Regions from separate parts of the Paenibacillus sp. FSL R5-0473 genome, predicted to be linked through region 3. Evidence: riboswitches for the same ligand, from Rfam matches in the RefSeq annotation. Region 3 holds a riboswitch; each other region holds the start of a gene.

Region 1 (5,929 bases), 2.9 Mb from region 3:
TATGAGCTGAACGAACAGTACCAACTCGATCAGCTTTCGGCGAAAAATACGGTGATGATCGGGCAGATGAATCTGTTCCCGGGTGATACGTCACGTAAAGGGATGTTTGATCGGACCCCAGATGAACATATTGGAGGACATAAAGCATGAAGGCGGTAACGTATCAAGGGGTTAAAAATGTCGTGGTCAAAGAGGTGCCGGATGCGAAGATTGTGAAACCGGACGATATGATCGTAAAGATCACCAGTACCGCGATTTGCGGTTCTGACCTTCATCTTATTCACGGGATGATCCCTAACCTTCAGGAAAACTATGTCATCGGACATGAGCCGATGGGGATCGTAGAAGAAGTGGGCCCTGGCGTGACCAAGGTAAAAAAAGGCGACCGCGTAATCATCCCGTTTAACATCGCATGCGGAGAATGCTTTTTTTGCAAAAATCAGCTGGAAAGCCAATGTGACAATTCCAACGAACACGGGGATATGGGCGCATATTTCGGCTACTCCGGAACGACCGGCGGATATCCCGGCGGGCAAGCGGAGTATTTACGGGTCCCATTTGCTAATTTTACCCACTTTAAGATCCCTGAAAACTGCGAACAACCGGACGAAAAGCTAAGCTTGATCGCCGATGCCATGACGACGGCATTCTGGAGCGTAGATAACGCCGGCGTTAAAAATGGAGATACGGTCATTGTGCTCGGCTGCGGCCCGGTCGGACTCCTAGCCCAGAAGTTCTGCTGGCTGAAAGGAGCTAAGCGGGTCATAGCCGTCGACTATGTCGATTACCGCTTAAAGCATGCGAAGCGAACAAACAATGTGGAAATAGTAAACTTCGAACAGGATAAGAATATTGGGAACACTCTCAAGGAAATGACCAAAGGCGGCGCCGATGTTGTCATTGATGCGGTAGGAATGGACGGCAAGATGAGCGATCTTGAATTTCTAGCCAGCGGTATGAAACTGCAAGGCGGCACCATGAGCGCATTTATCATTGCATCTCAGGCTGTTCGCAAAGGTGGCACCATTCAAGTCACTGGGGTATACGGCGGACGTTATAACGGATTCCCGCTCGGTGATATCATGCAGCGAAACGTGAATATCCGTTCCGGACAAGCTCCGGTCATTCACTACATGCCATACATGTACGAGTTGGTTACGTCTGGCAAAGTGGACCCTGGCGACATTGTTACGCACGTCATTCCGCTCAGCGAGGCCAAACGGGGCTATGAAGTGTTCGATACAAAAACGGACGATTGCATTAAAGTCATCTTAAAGCCTTAAATATGAATAGATACATGGGAGGACAATCTGAATGGATTCCACATACGCTTTGCATGAGATTCTCGAGGTACATGAAATAGCTGCGTTCAAGACGGTTTGTATGACTAAATCCAAGACCATGCAAGCTCTGGTAACCGACCCGGAGCTCAAGCAAATTTTGCAACAAGATGCGATCTTATCACAACAGCAGCTTCAGGAGCTCGGTGGAGTGCTGTCTAAAGCGACTGTATAGGAGATAAAAAAATGAACCCAATATTAGAACACATGACTGGTCTTAATACGCTGACCGATGACGTGATCGCAATGGATTTTTTGATGAACGCCAAGAGCGGTGTCAGAAACTACGCCATGGCTGTGACCGAATGTGCCACCCCCGAAATCAAACAAATTTTGATGAAACAGCTCGATGAAGCCATAGATTCTCATGAAAAGATATCAAATTACATGGTGCAGCATGGTTTATACCACCCTTACCATATTGCAGAGCAAATTCAGCTCGATCTGAAAAACATTCAGACTGCTATGAACATTCCGTCCTGACACCCTTTTTGATTTTAGCCAGAGACTTCAGAGAACAAAATGTCCCTGTGTCAAGAATTTCAACAATGAAAAAAGGCGGATACTATCCGCCCTTTTTTTGGCATCGTCACGAAACACGCTTATTGCAAGCGTTCCTTTACGTATTCTACTTATTTCTATCCTGAGACTGTTTATGGCCGCTGCTCTCTACTTTAATTGACTACAGTGAACTTAAGGCTCCAGCTTCCATGACATTTCCCAAAAATCAAGCTCAAAGCGACTGCACATCACGAAAATATCCTCCATCCGTTGGTACGTTCCCTCGCTACAGCCTTCTAATAGCTTATCAGTTAACGTCACTAGGGATTGATTGTTGCTGTTGTATTCAGAGGAAGCATATCCTGTGATCCACTCTCCGTAAAAAGGATGCTCAGCTGCACCTGGCTTTTGGGCAAGGACTTGACCAATCTCTGCATAGCTCCATGAGCAGGCCAGAATGGATACAAGTACTTCTGCTATGCCACCCGCATGGGAAACAGAGAGCATATAGTTAGTATAGGCTGCATTTTTCAGGGCAGGTTTTACCTGGAAAACATGATCCTCTGTAATTCCTAATCGCTCCATATAAGAACGATGAATTTTCATTTCACCATTCAGGATGTTATCTACGTTTTCACTAAAAAACTGCATCAATTTGGGGTCGTGCGACTTGACAATACCTAGTGCAAATACGCGGGCATAATCGAACAGGTACAAGTAGTCTTGCAGCAAATAATAACGAAATTGTTCAACCGTTAAGGAACCATCTCCGATTCCTTTAACAAAGGGATGCTCAAGACATTCCTTCCACACAGGCTGTGCTGCCTGATATAGTCTCTCTGAAATAGTCAACATGTGTTCCTCCAATTCATAATGTACGTATTTAAAAACAAAAAAACGAAACATCCTATGGATGTTTCGCAGACAAATACACTAAAACAAGGGGGTTCGCATGAGCTACCCAAGTACAGTGTTTCATCGTTGCATCCCTACGTTGGCATTATCCAAATCAGGTAAGGTCGGTTTAACACCCTCTCAGCCGGTTAAGGCTCCCTCGCAAACGGTTGTATGTAGTTGATTACTTTCCTATTCCCATAAAAGATAAAATAACATCCATTTAGTATATCAAGGGCTGTTAAATATAGTCAAGGAAGATTGTATCGCCCCTCATCACCTTTGGTGACGTATGTAAACGATGAAAACCATCACAACAATGGTTGAGTTTCAGCCACTGTTATGATGGTTTCTATTCTTGCAACTACTGCCGATGGTTTAATGCCCGAGTTTGTTCTTTCCGACAAAAGTGAGTATTCCGTACTGGGAAGTATTTCTCCAGCTCTCATTGGTCGTATCATTCCACTTGGCTACGCTCTGCTTACCTCCGCCCTGGTTGTCGTTAATTTGGAGCTCGAAACCGAGAACATTTCCTGCTTTGGGCGTCAATGATTGTAAATGAATTCTGGCTTCTACGAGATATCCTTTATTTGTTTTCTTCACAGCACTTACAAGGCGTCCAGGTGAGGCACCCCCTGCAAAGGTTCCCACATTGTCTGCACTGATTCTGAACTGGGCATCATCATATTGAAAATACGGTGTGCGCTGGTGATTCTCGTCCAGGAAAATCTCAACCGAATCCTGATCCCATGGGTTGATACTATCTGTAATGATGTTTGGATCAGTGACGTCGATCAGCAGGTATAGATACTCACCTGACCACATTGCGCGAGCCACTGCCTCTGCACCTTCGCTCTGGTTCAACCGTTTTACTTCAAATGGTGCAGCCTTATTCCATGATGTGTCTTTCTTCCCATCAATCTGAACAATCCCTTGCACAGCTTGTGCAGATTTGGGCATAGGGGCGAGTTGAATCACGCCGTATTTGCTTGTATCCTGTTCCTGAGATTGTGTTCGATCATTCCAGTACAGTGGATTATAAGGTTGTGTCCCACTTGAACCGCCATCAGTCACACGGATATCCAATCCGGCTTCATATTCTGATCCGACTTGGATACCACCCCACGGAATGGACAATTCAACCTGATATCCGGCTTTTGTCTCGCGTACACGATATGAACGCTGCTCCACACCCTCAGCTTTGCCCGACCGCTTAATGATTACGTGTCGGTCATCTGCTTCATATGAAGTGGTCTTGCCATTATTGAGATCAACAAAGATATCTACTCTGTCATTCACATCTGCCTTTGCATCCTGTACATCCACGAGGATATACAGGTTACTATGATCCCATAAAGTGCGGAAACTGGCTGATCCCGAAGAGTCACCCTTCAGTGGAGTAGACACCGCTTTGTTCCAGAGCGGATCTTGTGTCTGTTTTTTGATATCCGGTTTACCCGAAAGTGAGACGGCTCTCTGCGTCAACACAGGCAAACTGGATTCATCCACGAGTCCCCAGTATGCCTTTTTGGCCTTCAGGGCTGAATCAAACAGCATAGCCTGGTTGTTGTAAGACTTCTCATCTTGGAGTCCCCATAAGGTAACTGAAGAAATGTGGTCTTTGTGTTTTTTGTACAAATCCAACAGTTCCTTATATCGATACGCCTGCTTTACTGCAACTTCATCGGACATCTCTTCACCAAATGGAATTCCGCTATCCACATCCAGTTCCGTGATCTGAATATCCAATCCAAGTTCGGCGAACATGCTGATCGTTTTTTCAATTTCCTTGATGGGCGGGGATTCCAGGTTATAGTGGGATTGCAAACCCACACCATCGATGAGCCCTTTCTCTTTCAGTCGTTTGACCAACTGATACATATGCTCTCTTTTCTCAGAGATTTCCGTGAAGTATTCGTTGTAATATAATTTGGCATTCGGATCGGCTGCACGAGCGAATTCATAGGTTTTCTCAATATAATCCGGACCAATTAGTTCATAAAAGGGACTTTTACGTAAACCGTTGGCATCACCATTGCTATCCGCAATCGCCTCGTTTACCACATCCCAGGCATAGATCTTACCTTTGTATCGGGTCATGACGGTTTCAACGTAATCCTGAATCCGGGCAAGTAGTAATTCTCGACTCGCAGGGTTACCCTGAGGATCCTTGAACATCCACTCTGCTGCATCAATATGCCACAACAACGCATGTGCGCGTACGCCCATACCATGCTCCTCGGCGAACTGAACATATTGATCGGCTGCCTCGAACTCATAAACACCTTCGGAAGGAGACATGTACTTCGGTTTCATCTCGTAGGTTGCGGTCAAGCTGTTAAAGTGCTTTGTGAGCAGTTGTCCATATGCGCCTTCCAACTGCCAGCGATACACCGCTGCACCAATGGGGAAATCATCTTGATACAGGTCTTTCAGAGACAGAATCCCTTCTTCAATCTCCAGTTGCTCGGCCAGAGTAAATGATACATCATCCACATAGAACGATAACGTATCTACGCTATCTTCAGAGATGTAGGGTGTTTCGATGAACAAATTCAATTCAGTGGGATCATCGCTATACTGAAATTTTCCGGTGATTTTGTGCCATGTATTCCATTCTGCTTTGGCAATTTTCACGCTACCGATTGGGTTCCAGCTTTCGGCAGTTGTTTTTTTATATGTGGTGAGCTGTAATGTTTGATCCGTGGTGGGCTCCTGAGTAAGTCTTACAAATGCCGCAATTTCGTACTCTTGGTTACGCTTAAGCAGATCCTTCATGGATAACATCGGTCCATGATAGGAACGCTCACGGTTGGCGACCAGCATACTGGACTGACCTTCGTGTGCTTCCTGCTGTGTCACTGTCAGCCTTTCGTTACCTGTACGTGGAGTCCACCCCTGAAGTGTACCGTCTTCAAAGTTTGTACTCAAATGACCTCCCTCCACTTCCGTAACTGCTTTGGCTGCATGTGAGACATTCGTAAATGGAAGCATGGCGAGTACGAGCACAAGAACCAAGGCCGTTATATTCCATTGACCTAACCGTTTCATACAATTCCTCCTCTTGATTTGGTCTAAGTATTTCTGAACGGATTAACATCCAGATAAATAGATTATAGCTCTTTGGATAACGCTTACATATAACAAATTTACAATAATTACAATAAAATGTTATCACTTGGTAATCTCATGTG
Region 2 (5,929 bases), 260 kb from region 3:
AATACGCACTCTGCAGGGACATCGGGTGAGATGCATCCCGCATCTGCAAGTACATCCAGTCCAACCTATCGTGGCCGTAACAGGACTCTTCTGGTATTATTCGTCCTGTTCTTCTTCCTCTATGTTGGCACAGAGATGAGTCTTGCGAACTTCATGCCGGCGATCCTGATTGAGAAAATGAACATGAAGGAAGCCGGAGCAGCCCTTAGTGTCACCTGTTTCTGGATTGCCATGTCCGTGGGACGACTCTTCGCCGGATACATCGCAGAGAAATTCCAATACCGCGTATATGTCCTGTACAGTTGTCTTGCATCTGTTCTCTTGTTAATGCTATTTCCATTTACAAACCAAATCTGGTCTGCATTTCTCATCATCTTACTGCTTGGACTGGCGATGTCAGGGATATTCTCCATTGCCCTTGTCTTCGCCAGTAAACTGCTGCCCGGAACAGAAGAATCCACACCCAGCATTTTGATTGCCTCAGGTGGGGTTGGTGGTGCCATTCTGCCTTTGACTACAGGATGGAGTCTTGATCATCTGGCCGTTAATCAGTCTGCATGGATGCTTGCGATCTTTGCAGTTGGCCTGCTTGTCATTAGCGTAATCACGTATCATTGGCAGAACAAACATATAGCCAATTCTGCGACTTAACAGTTCTGTGTCGATCCAGTCCTGAGGATTAGAAATACCTATTAAAGAAATTGTAATGTCTACTGTCATGACCTGACGGTGGGCATTTTTTTGTAGTGTTACTCTGTTCTAACGAACCTAACACACGCTATTCCCCTCCATTTCTGCATATTTGAAATCTAACGAATCCTAGAGACGTTATTATAGATAATTAGCTTCAATTAAATGCCTCGTTTGGAGGTTTTTTTGCATAATAACGCCGCAGAGATTCGTTAGATTTTTCATTCTCTAAAAACTGGCCTAATAAGATGTTCTCGATTCGTTAGCGCTGTAATCGTGGTGGAAAGTATCCTATCTTTGCCTCAGATCACCTTTCATTACAGGTAATAATACGATCTGTTCATTTGCACAAGATTGCCCAGGAAATACTTATGGCCAGCCAAATCACACACTTTTGTTAACGACAGGCAATACGGGCTCGTTATCCTTGATGAATTTACCGAATACATATCGGACGAGTGGTCCCAAAATGATTAACTGATATGGAAGCGCCAGGCTGAAGTTACGAGCGATTGTATGGAGATACGTACGGAATATGGATGACCCACTTAATTGATCCGCAAGATATGCCGAGATCATTCCATACATGGACATGATCAGAACCATGCCAATCACCATAAAAAATGACATAACGAGCACACCCAAAATCTTGTTGGACTTGTCGAAGGGCAATGAGAATGCAATCTTTCTCGCCACAGGGCCAACTATGAAAGACTCCACCAGAAACGCGATGACAAAACATAATATGAATTGAAGCAGTATCTCAATCGGGGACATCTTGCCGAGTAACCCACTGTGCCATAGATTGAAGAACATCATGACCAAGACCATTCCTGTACACATCATTAATCCGAAAATAATTTGTTCCCTCTTGCTTGTTGGCAATTCTCTCATCCTCTCTGTTTACCTTCGTAATTATAGAGATGAGGAAACCCTCCACATAAGTGAACATTCTGTGAACAGTTATGGTTTTTCCAAATTAAAATTGGATTTGACAACCATGTAGTACAGCTCTATGATATCCCTTAAAATGGTAGAAACATTCACTACATAAGGAGGTTTTTGATTGTGAGTTTTCAAAAGCGCATTGACCACGTCGGCATTGCCGTGCGTGATCTGGAGACCACGCTGCGTTTCTATACGGAGATTGTTGGTCTTGAATTGAAAGACCGGGTAACCCATACTAACGGCGTCATTCAGCTCGCCTTTCTCGGCTTCAATGGAAGTAACGAGACTGAGATTGAGCTAATTCAAGGATACAGCGACAAGCTGCCTTCCGAAGGTACGGTGCACCATTTTGCGATCCACGTGCATGATCTTGATTCTGAGTACCAACGCATCCAATCCACCGAAGCCGAATTTATCGACGGAGAGATTATCACACTGCCTAACGGTTATCGCTATTTCTTCATCTATGGACCTGAAAAGGAATGGATTGAGTTCTTCCAGCGCTAAGAATTGGAGTTGATTTATGAACATTTTAATTACCGGCGCAGCCGGAAAAATTGGACGTGACTTGTCCCAACACTTGTCAGAGGCATTTCACCTGCGACTAACGGATTTAAATATCGACAGACTGCATACGTATCAAGGGACCGGCCATGAGATCATGACACTGGATGTGACAGACCCCGAAGCCTGTCAGCATGCTTGCGAAGGCATGGATGTGGTTGTACATCTGGCGGGAGATCCTTCCCCGAATGCCGGATTTTATGAATCGTTGTTGGACATCAATATCAAAGGTACATTTAATGTATTCCGTGCAGCTAAAGACCAAGGTGTACGAAGAGTCATTCTTGCAAGCAGTGCACAGACGATTGAGGGGTATCCCATTGATGCTCAAGTCTATCCGGACATGCCAACACGCCCACGGAATTTGTACGGGGTTAGCAAATGTTTTGGAGAATCGCTCGCTTCCTATTTTGCGTATACCGAAGGTTTACAAAGTGTAGCAATACGTATAGGTGCATATGATGATTTTCAACCGGACGGACCAGTGCTGGAGGCAAGGGATATGAGCGCATATATTAGTCCGGCTGACTTGTGTGATTTGATGTTCAAAGCAATTACAACTACCGATCTGGAACCCTTCACCATACTGCATGGGATCTCGAATAATCGGTTTAAACGATTGAATCTGGAAACCACTCAGAAACAGGTAGGTTATGACCCAAAATCCGATGCTTTTGCACTCAGTCAGATTGCCTTATATGATTCGCCACGATAATTATTGAAAATAACACATCCAAGCAGGCTGTTATACATATGTATAACGGCCTGTTTGATAACTTATACGTGTCCCTATCCAGTTCATGACTGGACACGTTCCACCCGCTGGCCTATAATTACACCTAGTAATGCCCGTAACTTCATAGTTTCCCAGGGGAGTCGGAATTGGCCGGCTGAGAGTGTATCCCACCAAGATACTAACCCTTAGACCTGATCTGGATCATGCCAGCGTAGGAATCGGAGTATATCGAAATGGCACAGCCCTATGGCTGAACGCCACCTCTCTAACGCCTGCACGCGTCCCGGAATACGGGGCGCTTTTTTTGTTACTATCAGAAAGTATAAGACTGGAAGCATCACCTTCCTGATATTGCAAGAAAAACTGCCGCTAAACGCGGTCTGGCTTCCTTGAATGACATCGATGGACGTTTTACTTGTTCAAAAATAACGTCATCCAGATCTCAACTGGTATAAATCTGTCGATTTATGCAAGATGATTGGATATGAAGCCAAGGAGTACCCCGTGCCAATCGGCCGGACATACCGAAGGAGAGACCACAGATGAAATGGCGTAAAACGATGGGATTGTTGCTCTTATGCGTGCTTATGGTGACTGTAGCCGCATGTGGTGGCAAAGAAGCTGCCCCAGCTGGGCAGAACGGCAACACAAATACGGAAAGCAGCAACGAAGGTGACACTGCCGCCCTGAAAGATATTAAAGTGGTGCTCGACTGGACACCAAATACGAATCATACAGGCCTGTATGCAGCTGTAGATCAAGGTTTTTATAAAGCCGCAGGCTTGAACGTTGAGATTGTACAACCAGGTGCCGGTGGCGCAGATACAATGGTTGCCTCGAATGAAGTGCCTTTTGGCGTAAGTTATCAGGAGAGTGTAACTCAAGCCCGCACACAGGGTGTTCCATTGGTCTCCATCGCAGCAGTTATTCAGCATAATACATCTGGTTTCGCTGCTCCGGCGGATCGGAATATCAAGTCACCGAAAGATTTTGAAGGTAAAACCTATGGCGGTTGGGGTTCCCCAGTCGAAGAAGCCGTGATGCAATCCATTATGGAAGGCGACGGAGCCGATGTATCCAAAGTGAAAAACATTAACATGGGTGATGCCGACTTTTTCACCGCAGTGAAACGGGATATCGATTTCGCATGGATTTTCTACGCCTGGACAGGTATTGAAGCCGAACTGCGCGGAGAACCGATCGACATGTTATATGTGAAGGATTATTCAGATGCACTGGATTACTACACGCCTGTACTAGTAACAAACGAGCAGACGATCCAAAACGACCCTGAGTTGGTGAAAGCATTCCTGAAAGCCACTTCAGAAGGATATCAATACGCAATTGATCATCCCGAAGACGCAGCAAACATTCTGATCAAGGCCGTACCGGACTTGGATAAAGACTTGGTACTGGCAAGCCAGAAGTGGCTTAGTCCAAAATACACGGATGACGCCCCGCGTTGGGGTGAGCAAAAGCAGGAAGTGTGGCAGAACTACACCGACTGGATGTTTAGCAAAAAACTGCTGGATGAACAGATCGATGTGAGCAAGGCATATACGAACGAGTTTTTACCCCAATAAAATTTCTCATATAAAACGAACTTAATATTTACACGATGACGGAGAGGACAGAAATAACGTGAAAAAGCGAAGCGGTCGCCTTTATCACCGGATTTTCCCTTTAGAGAAAGGGAATCAAAAAAATCTGGGGATAACAGCGATTGGAAGGTTATTCTGTCATCGAAGTGGCAAGTGTAACAGTCATTAGTTCATTTTATTTATCACGAAAGGAGCCGTGATCTCTCATGGCAAGCACACTACTTAGTATTCAGGTTATCCCGAAAACGCCAAATGGCGAGAACTCTTATCCTTACGTTGATCGCGCCATTGAAGTTATTCAGCAATCCGGCCTGAAATATCAGGTGAACGCGCTCGACACCACGATGGAGGGGGAACTAGAGGAACTGCTGGAAGTTGTCCGTAAAATGCACGAGGTACTCGTGGAGGCTGGCAGCCCAAGCATCATCTCCCAGATCAAAATCGCCCATAGCCCTACCGGCTTCAGCATGGATACCCTGACGGAGAAGTATCGCTAATGCCTGCCTATTTCAAAAGTGTATGGCCGCCCATTGTGGCGGTTATTCTCTTTATAGCGATATGGCAGGGAGCCGTCTCCCTCTTCCATATTGAGAAATGGATGCTGCCTGCACCGTCCGACATCGCCCGCGAAGCGGCAACCCAGGCCGAACGGCTTGGCATGCACGCTTCCGCAACCATTCAGTTAACGCTGATTGGATTCGCCGCTGGAACAGCGGTTGGATTACTGATTGCGATGGTACTGCATTTGGTCCCTTTTCTCAAGTCAGCCCTGTATCCTTTACTTATTCTTAGTCAAAATATTCCGACCATCGCGCTCGCGCCGCTCCTGTTAATCTGGTTCGGATTCGGGCTACTGCCCAAGCTGATTACGATCATTCTGGTCTGCTTCTTCCCCGTTGCAGTGGCGGCCATGGACGGCTTGACCCGTACTGACGCGGCGATGATGAACTATATGCGCATGGCTGGTGCAAAGCGTCATCAGATCTTCTGGAAGCTGGAGCTCCCCCATGCGCTGCCATCCGTGTTCTCCGGTGTCAAAATCGCCGCTACCTATAGCGTGATGGGTGCCATCATCGCCGAATGGATCGGTGCAGACAAGGGTATTGGTTATTATATGATGTTGCAAAAGTCGGCTTATCGTACGGATCGCCTATTCGTAGCGATCATGATTATTGTCGCGCTCAGCTTGCTGCTCTTCCTGTTCATTGCCCTGCTGGAGAAGCTGCTCGTGCGCTGGCGGCCACAGAAGCGGTAGTAAAGCAAGTAATCTGTATATTAGGAAGTGATGACCATATGAATCGGCAACAGGACGAACAAGTCCATCATGGACGAGGAGCACACGCGATGGAGCCAACGCACGGTGAAAAGTTTAACTCGGCTACGCCTGATC
Region 3 (5,929 bases):
GCGGTACAGCTTGCACAGCAGCACTTTGCTCCAGAAGAACATACAGCTGTTTGATGAACTCCCTCGATTGCTTACGAGCTGCCGCCACAAGTTGATCGATACAACGAACGATGTAGGGGGCTGGTGGATGGGTTGCGGGCAATAGCTGTTTTAAAAGCTGATTGGCTACTCGCTCACTGTTTGCAAAGGTAACCTCCCATTCCTCCAGTAGCTTGACGTATGGGGGCTCCAGATCAGGAACCAGGGCACGAATGACGAGTGTATGTTCTTTCTCCTGCTCTTTCCAGAAACGGATTTCCTCCAATGTCCGCAGAGGCAGCAGGTGACCATATTCATACCAGTTCATCTATGTTGAACCTCCTTCAGATGAAATTCATTGCATGCAGACCCTCTGTTCATGCGTCCCAAGAGTATATTCTCCGAGCTTGTTGTCCTATGAGTGAAAAAAAAAGAGCCCCTGAGGGCTCTGGAATCAACGAAAAGTTCGGTGATTGAAATTTGGTTATTCTCCATTATTCGTGTTTTGCACATCGTCACTGCTTGTTTTCGTTACATGACTGAGGAAAGTTGAGACACGGCGCAGATATTCCTTTGGATGCTCCCGGAAGATCAACTCATGATGCGCATCCTGGACAATCCATACATCCGAGTACGGATTGGTCTGGTTGGCGGCGAGTTGCTCCGCAATTGGATAAGGCGCCTTCTCGTCCTCTGTACCATGGATGAAGAAAATCGGGAACGGATAATCTTCCTTTTTCACTTCCTGGTATGGAATCTGTTGTAATCCGGTACCATTCAGAACAGGGAACAACAGTTTCATGATCTCCAGTGTAGGCTGACGTGGCAGATCGATCTGGTTGTGAATGTTGTGGTACAGCGTATCTGGCTCCAGCAGGAACGCACTGTCCAGAATCATTGCATCCACTTCCTTCGTAATCAGTCCGGTTTGTAACGCTGTACCGGCACCCATCGAGAAGCCCCAGACAACCAGTTCCTGCGCACCACGTTGCTTGGCGAACTGGATCGCACCGAGCAGTTGCTGTGACTCAGCTTTGCCACCTGTGGCTACAGCTTTGTTCACCTGTGAGGCGAAGCCATAATCGAACATGACCACGTTAAACCCAAGTTGATGGGCATAATGTGCCAGGTCATACATGGGTACCCATGTTTCTTCACGATTGGCACCATAGCCGTGACTGAAAATAATCGTTTTGCTTGCAGCATTGTCAGCAGGTATATACCATCCCTGCATCGTGCGGCTGCCATCCGCTGCCGGGAACGTGATGTCTTCATACTTCATGTTCTTGGCTTGCATCGGATTGGAGAAGACAGGCGCTACCGTTGGATTGGATAATACCCATGCGATATAACCATGCAGTGCAATAAAACAAAACAGTAGAAAAAATACAACGGAGAGCAGCAACGCTACGATAATATGTTTGAACCGAATCAGCCTCGGTGATAGGGAAGAGGGCAGATCGGACACTTTTGTTTGCAGCGGGGCTTCGCTCTGGGATGATTGATACATGAATGCCCCTCCTTTGAAGTTCAGTTGAAGATAACAACGACATGTAAAGAGAATTGCGTCGATTTCAGAGCCTGCTTCAGAGCGATATCTTAATGTAATATATCTTTATCGTATGTTCCAATATAGTCAAAGTCAATTGATTGAGGGCATTTGTTACGCAATTGTTATATAGTTCTTAAGATATATGGGTAACATTACCTTAGTGTGTAAATTACAGGGGATTAAGTCTTATAAAAAGGAAAAATTTACACGTTGGCCTATTTTGATTTTGGCTCTTTTTGGTTTACAGATGAGACCGTTTCTCATATAATTTATGTAACCAAGTTTCATGTGATGAAACATGAGGAGGGCATTATGCCATGGAAGATCGCAAGTTAACCGTCCGGGCTGTGGAACGGGCGCTGGATATATTATTATGTTTTACCACACGCAGTGATCTGGGACTCACCGAAATTGCCAGCCAGATTGGCCTGCACAAAAGTACAGTGCACCGTTTGATGGCTACGCTGGAGGATCGAGGGTTCGTGATCCGCGATGCAGCAACAGAGAAGTACCGACTTGGCATCCGAATCTGGGAGCTGTCAGCTCATATGTCCCGCAGTGATGATCCCGCTATTCTGCTGTTGCCTGCGATGGAGCGACTGAGAGATCGATTGGGGGAAACCGTTAGTCTGTACCTGCGTGATGGGAGTGAACGGATTCGAATTCAGGCTGTGCAAAGTGATCAGGCGATCCGCCGAGTTGCTCCCGTTGGTGTTAGACTCCCGCTGTCTGTGGGGGCTTCCAGCAAAGTCCTGATGGCGTTTGCCACGGACGAGGATCGTGAAGAACTGATGAACGGGCCGGAATGGCCGGTGTTTATTGATCCCGCGGTGTATTTAGCGCAGATGGGAGATATCCGGGATAACGGATATGCCACAAGTTACGAGGAACGTGAGCCGGGAGCTGCCGCGGTATCTGTACCGATTATGGATCGCAGAGGCAATATTGCAGCTGCGCTCTCGGTCTCAGGACCTGTCAGCCGACTTTCGCAGGAGACATTGCATGAATACGCACCTGTGTTGAAGGATGCTGCTACGCAAATGGGGCTCATGTTATCCTGATGTTGAGGTAAGTTTTTTCTCCAATAGAGTTTGATCATTTGGAATATAAAGGTTGTTTTTATGTTCCGGTTGCGCTACTCTGTAATGGACGGCTCAACGGGGCCAGCTTCATTGAATATGAACGGCGGCTTATGTAAGCCGCAACTTATTAACGTTACTGGGGGAGTCCGAATTGTCCGGACTGAGACGGAATCGCAAGAGATTCCGGACCCTTTGCACCTGATCTGGATCATACCAGCGTAGGGAAGTAATCGGCGATATGACCACAACCACCACATGATGTGACCCTTGTAGGGCTCCGTTAAGGAGCTGCGTAAAGGTGCATTATTGGTGATGGACATAAAAGTCGGTTCCTTCGGGGACCGGCTTTTTTATATACAGGGAACGGGCGATATAGCGCGGATTTTATGGGCTTCTTTTTCAATAACCTGCGAAAGTGGGCTTGGATAAGGAGAGGAGTCACCATAGATTCATGATTTGTGGCAGCCTCCGTCTGTTGTTAACTGTACATGAAAAGTGTCTCCCCTGGTCTGGTGTAGGATCGCTCTTTCTTCTCTGCATTGCGCATGATTTGGACAGGTACGTAAGCGACCTAATGATGAAACCAACCAAACAAGCGACGAACACTGAGGAGGAGACAAGCGAACATGAGTACAGGAAATCAAACGAGACAACAAGGGATGGAACAGGAACATAACGATCAGCAGGTGGAAAAAGAAACAGGGGCGGCCGGACGGGTTCAGCCCTTTCCGGGCAGCCGCAAAGTCTACATTCAGGGCTCACGGCCGGACATTGCTGTACCGGAACGTGAGATAGCCCTTCATGACACGAATACTCCCCAAGGGGTGGAGCATAACGAACCGCTGCGTGTCTACGATACGAGCGGCCCGATGACCGATCCCGCATTTCACGCCGATATCCGTGCAGGTCTGCCAGCTCTGCGCACACGTTGGATCACAGAGCGTGGCGATGTCGAAGCTTACCAAGGCCGTACAGTTAAACCGGAGGATAACGGACTGAAGCCCGGAGGGAAGAGAGCTGGCGCTGAAGAGTACCCCGGATTGCGTGGCAAACCGCTGCGAGCACAGCCAGGACGCTGCGTGACTCAGATGCATTATGCGAGGCAGGGAGTCATTACGGCTGAGATGGAATTCGCCGCCATTCGTGAAGGCGTGGAGCCGGAATTTGTGCGGCAGGAGCTGGCGAGTGGACGGGCCATTCTGCCATCCAACATCAATCACCCGGAGAGTGAGCCGATGTTGATCGGTCGTCATTTTCACGTGAAGATCAATGCCAACATAGGTAACTCTGCCGTATCTTCCTCCATCGAGGAAGAGGTCGAGAAGATGACTTGGGCGGTACGATGGGGATCGGATACGGTGATGGATCTGTCCACAGGCAAAAACATTCATACCACCCGGGAATGGATCATCCGTAATTCACCTGTGCCGATTGGTACGGTACCGCTGTATCAGGCGCTGGAGAAGGTGAATGGCGAAGCGGAAGCGCTGACCTGGGAGTTGTACCGTGACACACTCATTGAGCAGGCAGAGCAGGGCGTGGACTACTTTACGATTCATGCAGGTGTACTGTTGCGTTATATCCCCATGACCGCCAAGCGGATGACAGGCATTGTGTCTCGAGGTGGGTCCATTATGGCAGCATGGTGCCTTGCGCATCATCAGGAGAATTTTTTGTACACCCATTTTGAAGAAATCTGCGAGATTATGAAAAGGTATGATGTGGCGTTTTCGCTGGGAGATGGACTTCGTCCAGGCAGTATCTACGATGCGAATGACGAAGCTCAGATGGCGGAACTGGCTACGCTTGGGGAACTGACGCAGATCGCATGGAAGCATGATGTGCAGGTGATGATCGAAGGCCCGGGTCACGTGCCGATGCATAAAATCAAGGAGAATGTGGACTTGCAGATGGAAATCTGTAAAGAAGCACCGTTCTACACACTTGGGCCGCTAACGACCGACATTGCGCCAGGATATGATCACATCACGTCCGCCATTGGGGCAGCCATGATTGGCTGGTTCGGCACGTCCATGCTCTGTTATGTTACGCCAAAAGAACATTTGGGCCTGCCCAACAAGGATGATGTGCGGGAAGGGGTCATCGCCTACAAGATCGCAGCTCATGCCGCCGATCTGGCGAAAGGCCATCCGCGTGCTCAACGCCGCGATGACGCATTGTCCAAGGCACGCTTTGAGTTCCGCTGGCGGGACCAGTTCAACCTGTCACTGGACCCGGAACGGGCATTATCCTACCATGACGAGACGCTGCCAGCAGAAGGGGCCAAGGAAGCTCATTTCTGCTCCATGTGCGGACCAAAGTTCTGTAGCATGCGCATTACGCAGGACATTCGTGCCTTTGCCGCTGATAAAGGATTGTCCGAGAATGAGGCTGTAGCTGCCGGGATGCAGGAAAAGGCCGAGGAATATCGGACACGCTCCTAGGCGCCGGTACAGCGCAAGCTGGGCAGTCTGAAATAGAGATAAAGCCGTTTCTCTCTGTCATTGCAGAGAAGAACGGCTTTTTTTAGTTTTATGTCATGTATGTATTCTTAACCTTACTCAGCCTTTATCAGAATTAGCTTTGTGATTAAGTGTGGTCCATATCTTATACAGAATTCCTGCGATAACGAATAAAAGAGCATCACTGAGTTTTGGTGCTCCTCCGTATAGAAATGCGGAACAGGAAAAACCTACTATAAACAGTAAAACAATATAGAGGAATCGCATATTAGTTCACCTCGTTAATTTGTGGTGTTACTAAGTAAGTGAGTTCATAGTTGCATAGTTTCAGATAGAACTTGTTACTTCACTCCAAATCAGCATCTACTCTCGAGTCAGTCCCAAATTCTTCTCCAAATACGCCGCAAGCAATGCCAGCGGGCTATGGATTGGAATACCGCGATCTATTGTAACCTGTGCAGCAGCGGGAGCCATAGACAGCTGGGATGCCACTACCGTTTTACCCGGATACTGCTCAGCAATCTGCTGTAAGCCTTCACGTACCGCTTCGAGATACCCTTGCTGATCTCCACGCATAATCAACTCAAATGTCCCAGGGATGCACACCGCTTCCGTCTGAGATGTCTTGGCAACGTGTAGTTGCTCATTCTCATCCTCTTGCTGTAATGCCTGATTCAACCGTGCCATCGTTCCTTCAACGGTTGCCGGGTTGGTGAATGCTATTATGTAATCTCCTGGTACTCGCCGCATCTCCTGCAATAACGGATCATCTATGCCGATCACAGGCACAGGGACCTGTGACGCTTCCTGCTCCA
Region 4 (5,929 bases), 3.2 Mb from region 3:
GGACGCAGAAAGATATGGATACGTTGCCGAATCTCCGCAGGAAGGACAGTCTTTCTTTTTCGCACCATCCACATTGATGGATATGTATTCGTTCCTCCACACGTCAAATGACAATAACTTACGTCTCAATGCATTTGCATTGCCACTAAGTAACTTCATCGCTTCTGCGGTCTGATTCGCCGTTACCATCTGTACGGCTTGAGGTATGATGCCAGACGTATCACAAGTATCTCCACCCAGAGGGACTTCACCCAGCAAACAATTTAAACATGGCGTATCTCCAGGCATAAACGTATAGGTAATACCGTAACTACCTACGCATCCACCATAAATCCAGGGAATACGGTGCTTCTGTGCCATATCATTAATGAGTAGCCGAGTATCAAAATTATCCGTTGCATCCATGATCAAGTCTGTATGCTGAACGAGTTCTTCCAACTCATCTACTCTGACGTCCAACACTTTCCCTTCCACATGAACCGTGGAATTAATGGCAGATAAACGTTTTTCCGCCGCCATTGCCTTCGGTATCCGCTCCATCGCGTCCTGTTCTACATATAATTGCTGCCGCTGCAGGTTACTCCACTCCACATAATCACGATCCACAATCGTTAAGTGTCCGACTCCTGAACGAACTAACGTTTCTGCAATTCCTGTTCCGAGTGCGCCAGCGCCTACAATTAAAACTCTGCTGCCCTTTAATCTGGCCTGGCCTTCCTTGCCAAGTGGCGCGTACCGTTCCTGTCTGGAATAACGATCGGCCTGCTCGGAAGATGTTAATTGATCTGTCATGTATGAACCATTCCTTCCACCGGACTACTGGCTGCTGCATAACGCTTTACGGGAATCATGCCTGCCTCATATGCCAATCTACCCGCTTCTACCCCCAATCGCATCGCTTTAGCCATGCTCACTGGATCCCCTGATCCGGATACGGCTGTATTTAACAATACGCCATCGGCACCAAGTTCCATCGCATAAGCAACATCTTTTGGGGAGCGCAATCCTGCATCCACAATTACAGGTACAACGGCCTGCTCAATGATGATCTCAAGGTTATAGGGATTGATGATACCTCTACCAGCTCCGATGGGAGAAGCGCCAGGCATTACAGCATGTACGCCAAGTAATTGCAGCCTTTTGGCCAGAATGACATCATCCGAAATATAAGGCATTACCGTGAAGCCCTTTTCCAGCAAAATTTCGCAAGCCTTGTACGTTTCAATCGGATCTGGGAGTAATGTCATTCCATCTCCGATGACTTCGACTTTTATCATATCACAAAGTCCTGAAGCCCGCGCAAGCTCGGCAATCCGCACCGCCTCTTCCGCAGTGGAAGCCCCTGCCGTATTCGGAAGAAGTGTGTATTTATCCAGATCCAACGTATCCAGGAAATGCTTCTGGTTACGCTCTTCCAGATTCAGACGACGAACAGCAAAGGTCAAAACTTCCGTTTCAGATGCTTCCACAGCCTGACTTTGCACTTCCAGATCCGAAAACTTACCTGTTCCAAGCAACAATCTGGACTCAAACGTATATTTACCAATGTTCAACATCATCAACCGCCTCCTACAAAATGTACAATCTCAATTCGATCGCCTTCTCTTAATTCCGTCGTTTCATGATACTCGCGGGTTAAAATATGCTTATTCAGCTCTACAACTACAGTCTTGACATGCAGGTCAAAAGATTGGAGCAATTTATCCACACGATTCAATCTGTCTTCAATCTCCATCCGTTGACCATTAACGATGATATTCACTGCACCACTCCCTTTCTGTTCAATCGCTCAGGGGTCAGCGCCTCAATTCCGAGTTCTTCTGAGCTTTTGCCAGCGAGCAACTCAGCGATAAGCCTGCCTGTTATCGCACTAAGTAAGATACCGTTGCGGTAATGCCCAAAGGCGGCGAACAGCCCGGGTATACTCTTGCATGCACCTATATAAGGCAGTCCATCGGGAGTTGCCGGTCTCACGCCTGCCCACGCTCGTATAAATTGCGCTTCTTTCATCCCAGGCACCCAGTGGGTAGCCGCTGTGATCAGCTTCTGAACACCCTGTACAGAAACGTTCAGATCCGTTCTGCCTGGCAGACTGGTTGCCCCGAGCCAAACTTCGCCATTGGCTTTGGGAACAATATAGATATCCTCTGCATACACCGTTCTGTCAGGTCTGTACCCTGCATGTTCATCTGCGAACTGAACGGCGGCTATTTCACCTTTTACCGACCACACAGGCAAGCTCAGATTCACATGTCTCATCAACTCTTCACTCTGTAATCCAGCCGCTATAATGACATGTTTGCATCTCATCTCGCCGATCGATGTGTTGATCCCCTGCACGCCGTGTTCGTTTGCTTGCACACGTATATCCTGTATGTCCTCCATAACCTGTGCTCCCAATACTTGAGCGGATTCAGCATATGCCTTTGTTAGATGGACTGGAAGAATCTCACTCTCGTAAGGTCTGTAGTAGGCTCCATACGTATCTCTGTTAAGCCATGGTGCCTCCTGTTGCACAACGGAACGATCCCACCACACCTCATCAGCAGAAGCAGACAACGCAGACTTCCGATTGTTCTTATAGCTACTTAATTCACTGTATGAACGAAAAGGAGTTAGGAATCCATGGCGTTGCAGACCAGTCTCTACCTCACTGAGTGTAGCCATTAGCACCTGTTGCTCGATAAGTAACTGCCTGCTCTGCCTGGCAAGCTTAGCCATCAAAGGATGAGCAAAATCCTCACTGTCTGCTGCCAGCATCCCAGCCGCTGCGCAAGAAGTCCCTCCTGCAATCGCCGAACGCTCCAGTAACAGCACATCCTGTCCACGGGAAGCAAGCTCATACGCAATGGCACATCCAACAACGCCTCCGCCTACAATAATCGTTTCTGCATAAATCTTATCCGGTCTATCAGTAATGATCTTTTTCATCCTCTCATCTCCTTGATTCAGCGGCTCAAACTTTCTGTAGCAACGATAGCCTGCCTTAATGATTCAGCGGCCCGATCCGGGGAATCGCTCGCCCATACATTCGAAATCACAGCGACTCCCTGTGAGCCTGCAGAGCGAATAGCGTGAATGTTTCCCGGTTCGATGCCCCCAATCGCCATGACAGGAATGGAGACACCAGAGCACACTTCATCCAGAGCATATAATCCTCTTGGTTCAAGATCAGGCTTACTGTTGGTTGAGTAGACATGCCCGAAGAAAAGGTAATCGGCTCCCCGTTCTTCAGCGATTTTTGCCTCATCGATTGAATGAACAGATACACCCAGACGAATTCGCTGGACATTGCTTATAACAGTAGGGTTATAGTTACGTATCGCTTCTTGTCCCCAATGTACACCGCCATAGATGTCATTCTGTGGTGGCAGTTCTGAACCATTGATAACGATGCGACAAGATGGAACGCCAATGCGACGCAGACTTTCAGCCCAACCTATCTTGTCTTGCCATGTGAGTTGTTTTTCTCGTATGTGAATATAGTCCACCCATGGCCAAACGTCCTTTGCAGCTTTTACAAAAGATGCTTGATCCCCTGTACCCGTAGATACAACATGCAATTCAAATGATTCGTGAACATGTTCATGATAAATTACCGTACTGTTCATCTCCTTTCAGGCGTGAATGCTATGAAAACACAAAAAAGCCACTCCCGTAGGGGAGTGGCTGCGTATTAATTATAGGACCAGATGACTGACTGATACATACAGTTCATTTCGTGCAATAAAGCTATAGACCTTATAGCCATAACGTTATACACGCAACTGCATGTTTCAATTTACTAAGCAAGACGGTTGAATTCTTTCGAATTGCCGTTTGCTCACGTCATTCACTGAAACGCGCTCGCCACTTCCCTACGCTGGTATGATCCAGATCAGGTGCAAAGGGTCCGGAATCGCATTCTTCCATCTCAGCCACATCGTGCGGCCCCCCTAGTGTTCATATGAAGTTGTAGCCTATGTTACCATAGAAGGATTTTTTTGTCACCGTTCATTTCTATTAAGCGTTGCTTGAATTGTCTAGTTTTTCTCAGACCATTCTTCAACATTCCATGTTTTGGTAACCCAACCCTCGTAGAAATCAGGTTCATGAGATACCAGCAACACCGTTCCCTTGAATTCTTGCAAGGCACGCTGTAACTCAGCTTTAGCTGTGACATCCAAATGGTTCGTCGGCTCATCGAATAGAATCCAGTTGCTTTCACGCATCAAGAGTTTGCATAGACGAACCTTGGCTTGCTCTCCACCACTCAGCATGTTAAGCGGACGGGTAATGTGCTCATTTTTCAACCCGCAGCGAGCGAGATGACCCCGGACTTCATTTTGGGTCAAATGTGAAAACTCATTCCACACATCCTCAATCGGCGTGATATTCCCAGCACGAACTTCCTGCTCAAAATAGGCCGTTTCGAGATAATCTCCCAAGAAAGTCTTTCCACTGAGTGGAGATATTTTTCCCAGGATGGTTTTCAGCAGTGTTGATTTACCCACACCATTACAACCTACGATGGCAATTTTTTCACCACGTTCAATTGTCATTGTCATCTTAGGCAGCAAAGGATACGTATATCCAATTTCAAAATCAATGCCCTCAAAGACCGTTTTGCTACTCGCACGGGCATCCTTGAATTTGAACGTTGGTTTGGCCGCTTCATCTGGACGATCAATACGTTCAATTCTGTCCAGCTGTTTCTCCCGGCTCTTCGCTCGACCCGAAGTTGAAGCACGTGCCTTATTACGCTGAATGAAATCTTCTTGCTTCTTGATGTACTCTTGCTGTTTCTCGTATGCATCAATATGCTGGGCTTTATTCATATCAGCCATCTCAAGGAACTTGTTATAGTTCGCTGCATATCTCGTTAATTTGGCAAATTCCAAATGATAAATGACATTTACGACTTCATTCATGAATTCCGTGTCATGGGAAATTAAGAGGAACGCATGAGGGTAGTCCTTCAGGTAACGTGACAACCATTCAATGTGCTCTACATCCAGGTAGTTGGTCGGCTCATCCAGCAAAAGGGCTGTAGGCTTCTCAAGCAGAAGCTTGGCAAGAAGCACCTTTGTACGTTGTCCACCACTTAGAGCTGCGACATCCCGATCAAGACCAATTGCGGACAAACCAAGTCCATTGGCCATCTCTTCCACTTTTACGTCAATCAGATAAAAGTCGCCCTGTTCCAGTTGTTCCTGAATATCGCCCATCTCTTCCAGCAACTGCTCTAGCTTATCTGGATCTGCATCTGCCATCTGGTCCGTTATATTCATCATTTCTTTTTCTAATTCAAGCAACGGAAGGAAAGCATCTTTAAGAACGTCACGAATGGTTTTGCCTGGGGTAAGCTTCGTGTGCTGATCCAGATATCCATAACGGACCTTAGGTGTCCATTCCACTTTTCCACTATCTTTAAGCAATTTACCGGTAAGGATGTTCATTAATGTGGATTTACCCACACCATTGGCACCAACAAGTCCTACACGCTCTCCGGCAAGTAAACGAAACGATACATTTTTAAATAACGTGCGATCTCCAAAATTGTGACTTACGTTCTCTACTGACAATAAACTCATAAGATGAGGTTGCTCCTATCTATTAGACATTACTTTTATTATTGTTCCGAAACCCTATTCTAGCACAGGTCCCGTCTTTTCTGAAAGTAATGTAAACAGTTCAGGAACCTCTTACATAATTTTGTCATACAGGCTACCCTAACGATTAGAGCATTTATATTCGAAATAGCCTTGTGCAGCTGCTTGTCTTGCGTCTGTAAACACCTCTTCAGCACGGTAACCATTACCACAAGTGGAGGGATAATAGTACTTGATACCCGTTAAAGGATCTACCCCACCTACGATGGCCGTTTTCTTCACAAGTCTGCCTCCACCGATTGCGTAGTTGTTGATCTTCTGGTCACCCACACCTATAC

The links. A riboswitch is a leader RNA that binds a small molecule or an ion and turns the genes downstream of it on or off. The one in region 3 is predicted to bind thiamine pyrophosphate.
Region 1: another riboswitch for thiamine pyrophosphate. It lies ahead of tenA (thiaminase II); the one in region 3 lies ahead of thiC (phosphomethylpyrimidine synthase ThiC).
Region 2: another riboswitch for thiamine pyrophosphate. It lies ahead of MKY28_RS23735 (ABC transporter substrate-binding protein); the one in region 3 lies ahead of thiC (phosphomethylpyrimidine synthase ThiC).
Region 4: another riboswitch for thiamine pyrophosphate. It lies ahead of MKY28_RS08565 (thiamine phosphate synthase); the one in region 3 lies ahead of thiC (phosphomethylpyrimidine synthase ThiC).

What each region holds. Positions count from the first base shown of each region.
Region 1 is NZ_JBBORL010000001.1:2,302,974-2,308,902, forward strand. It holds gene MKY28_RS10095 (spore coat protein) at 1-150, shown strand, start outside; gene MKY28_RS10100 (zinc-dependent alcohol dehydrogenase) at 147-1,283, shown strand; gene MKY28_RS10105 (hypothetical protein) at 1,315-1,515, shown strand; gene MKY28_RS10110 (spore coat protein) at 1,527-1,823, shown strand; gene tenA (thiaminase II) at 2,034-2,696, opposite strand; TPP riboswitch at 2,810-2,907, opposite strand; gene MKY28_RS10120 (endo-1,4-beta-xylanase) at 3,114-5,786, opposite strand.
Region 2 is NZ_JBBORL010000001.1:5,418,291-5,424,219, forward strand. It holds gene MKY28_RS23715 (MFS transporter) at 1-651, shown strand, start outside; gene MKY28_RS23720 (hypothetical protein) at 1,075-1,584, opposite strand; gene MKY28_RS23725 (VOC family protein) at 1,759-2,145, shown strand; gene MKY28_RS23730 (NAD-dependent epimerase/dehydratase family protein) at 2,162-2,917, shown strand; TPP riboswitch at 3,062-3,174, shown strand; gene MKY28_RS23735 (ABC transporter substrate-binding protein) at 3,481-4,521, shown strand; gene MKY28_RS23740 (thiamine-binding protein) at 4,746-5,036, shown strand; gene MKY28_RS23745 (ABC transporter permease) at 5,036-5,794, shown strand; gene MKY28_RS23750 (ABC transporter ATP-binding protein) at 5,833-5,929, shown strand, end outside.
Region 3 is NZ_JBBORL010000001.1:5,163,191-5,169,119, reverse strand. It holds gene MKY28_RS22610 (Fe-Mn family superoxide dismutase) at 1-346, opposite strand, end outside; gene MKY28_RS22605 (alpha/beta hydrolase) at 503-1,528, opposite strand; gene MKY28_RS22600 (IclR family transcriptional regulator) at 1,888-2,631, shown strand; TPP riboswitch at 2,781-2,894, shown strand; gene thiC (phosphomethylpyrimidine synthase ThiC) at 3,312-5,096, shown strand; gene MKY28_RS22590 (hypothetical protein) at 5,478-5,929, opposite strand, start outside.
Region 4 is NZ_JBBORL010000001.1:1,950,381-1,956,309, reverse strand. It holds gene MKY28_RS08585 (ThiF family adenylyltransferase) at 1-792, opposite strand, end outside; gene MKY28_RS08580 (thiazole synthase) at 789-1,556, opposite strand; gene thiS (sulfur carrier protein ThiS) at 1,559-1,762, opposite strand; gene thiO (glycine oxidase ThiO) at 1,759-2,931, opposite strand; gene MKY28_RS08565 (thiamine phosphate synthase) at 2,949-3,611, opposite strand; TPP riboswitch at 3,838-3,947, opposite strand; gene MKY28_RS08560 (ABC-F family ATP-binding cassette domain-containing protein) at 4,023-5,573, opposite strand; gene MKY28_RS08555 (hypothetical protein) at 5,712-5,929, opposite strand, start outside.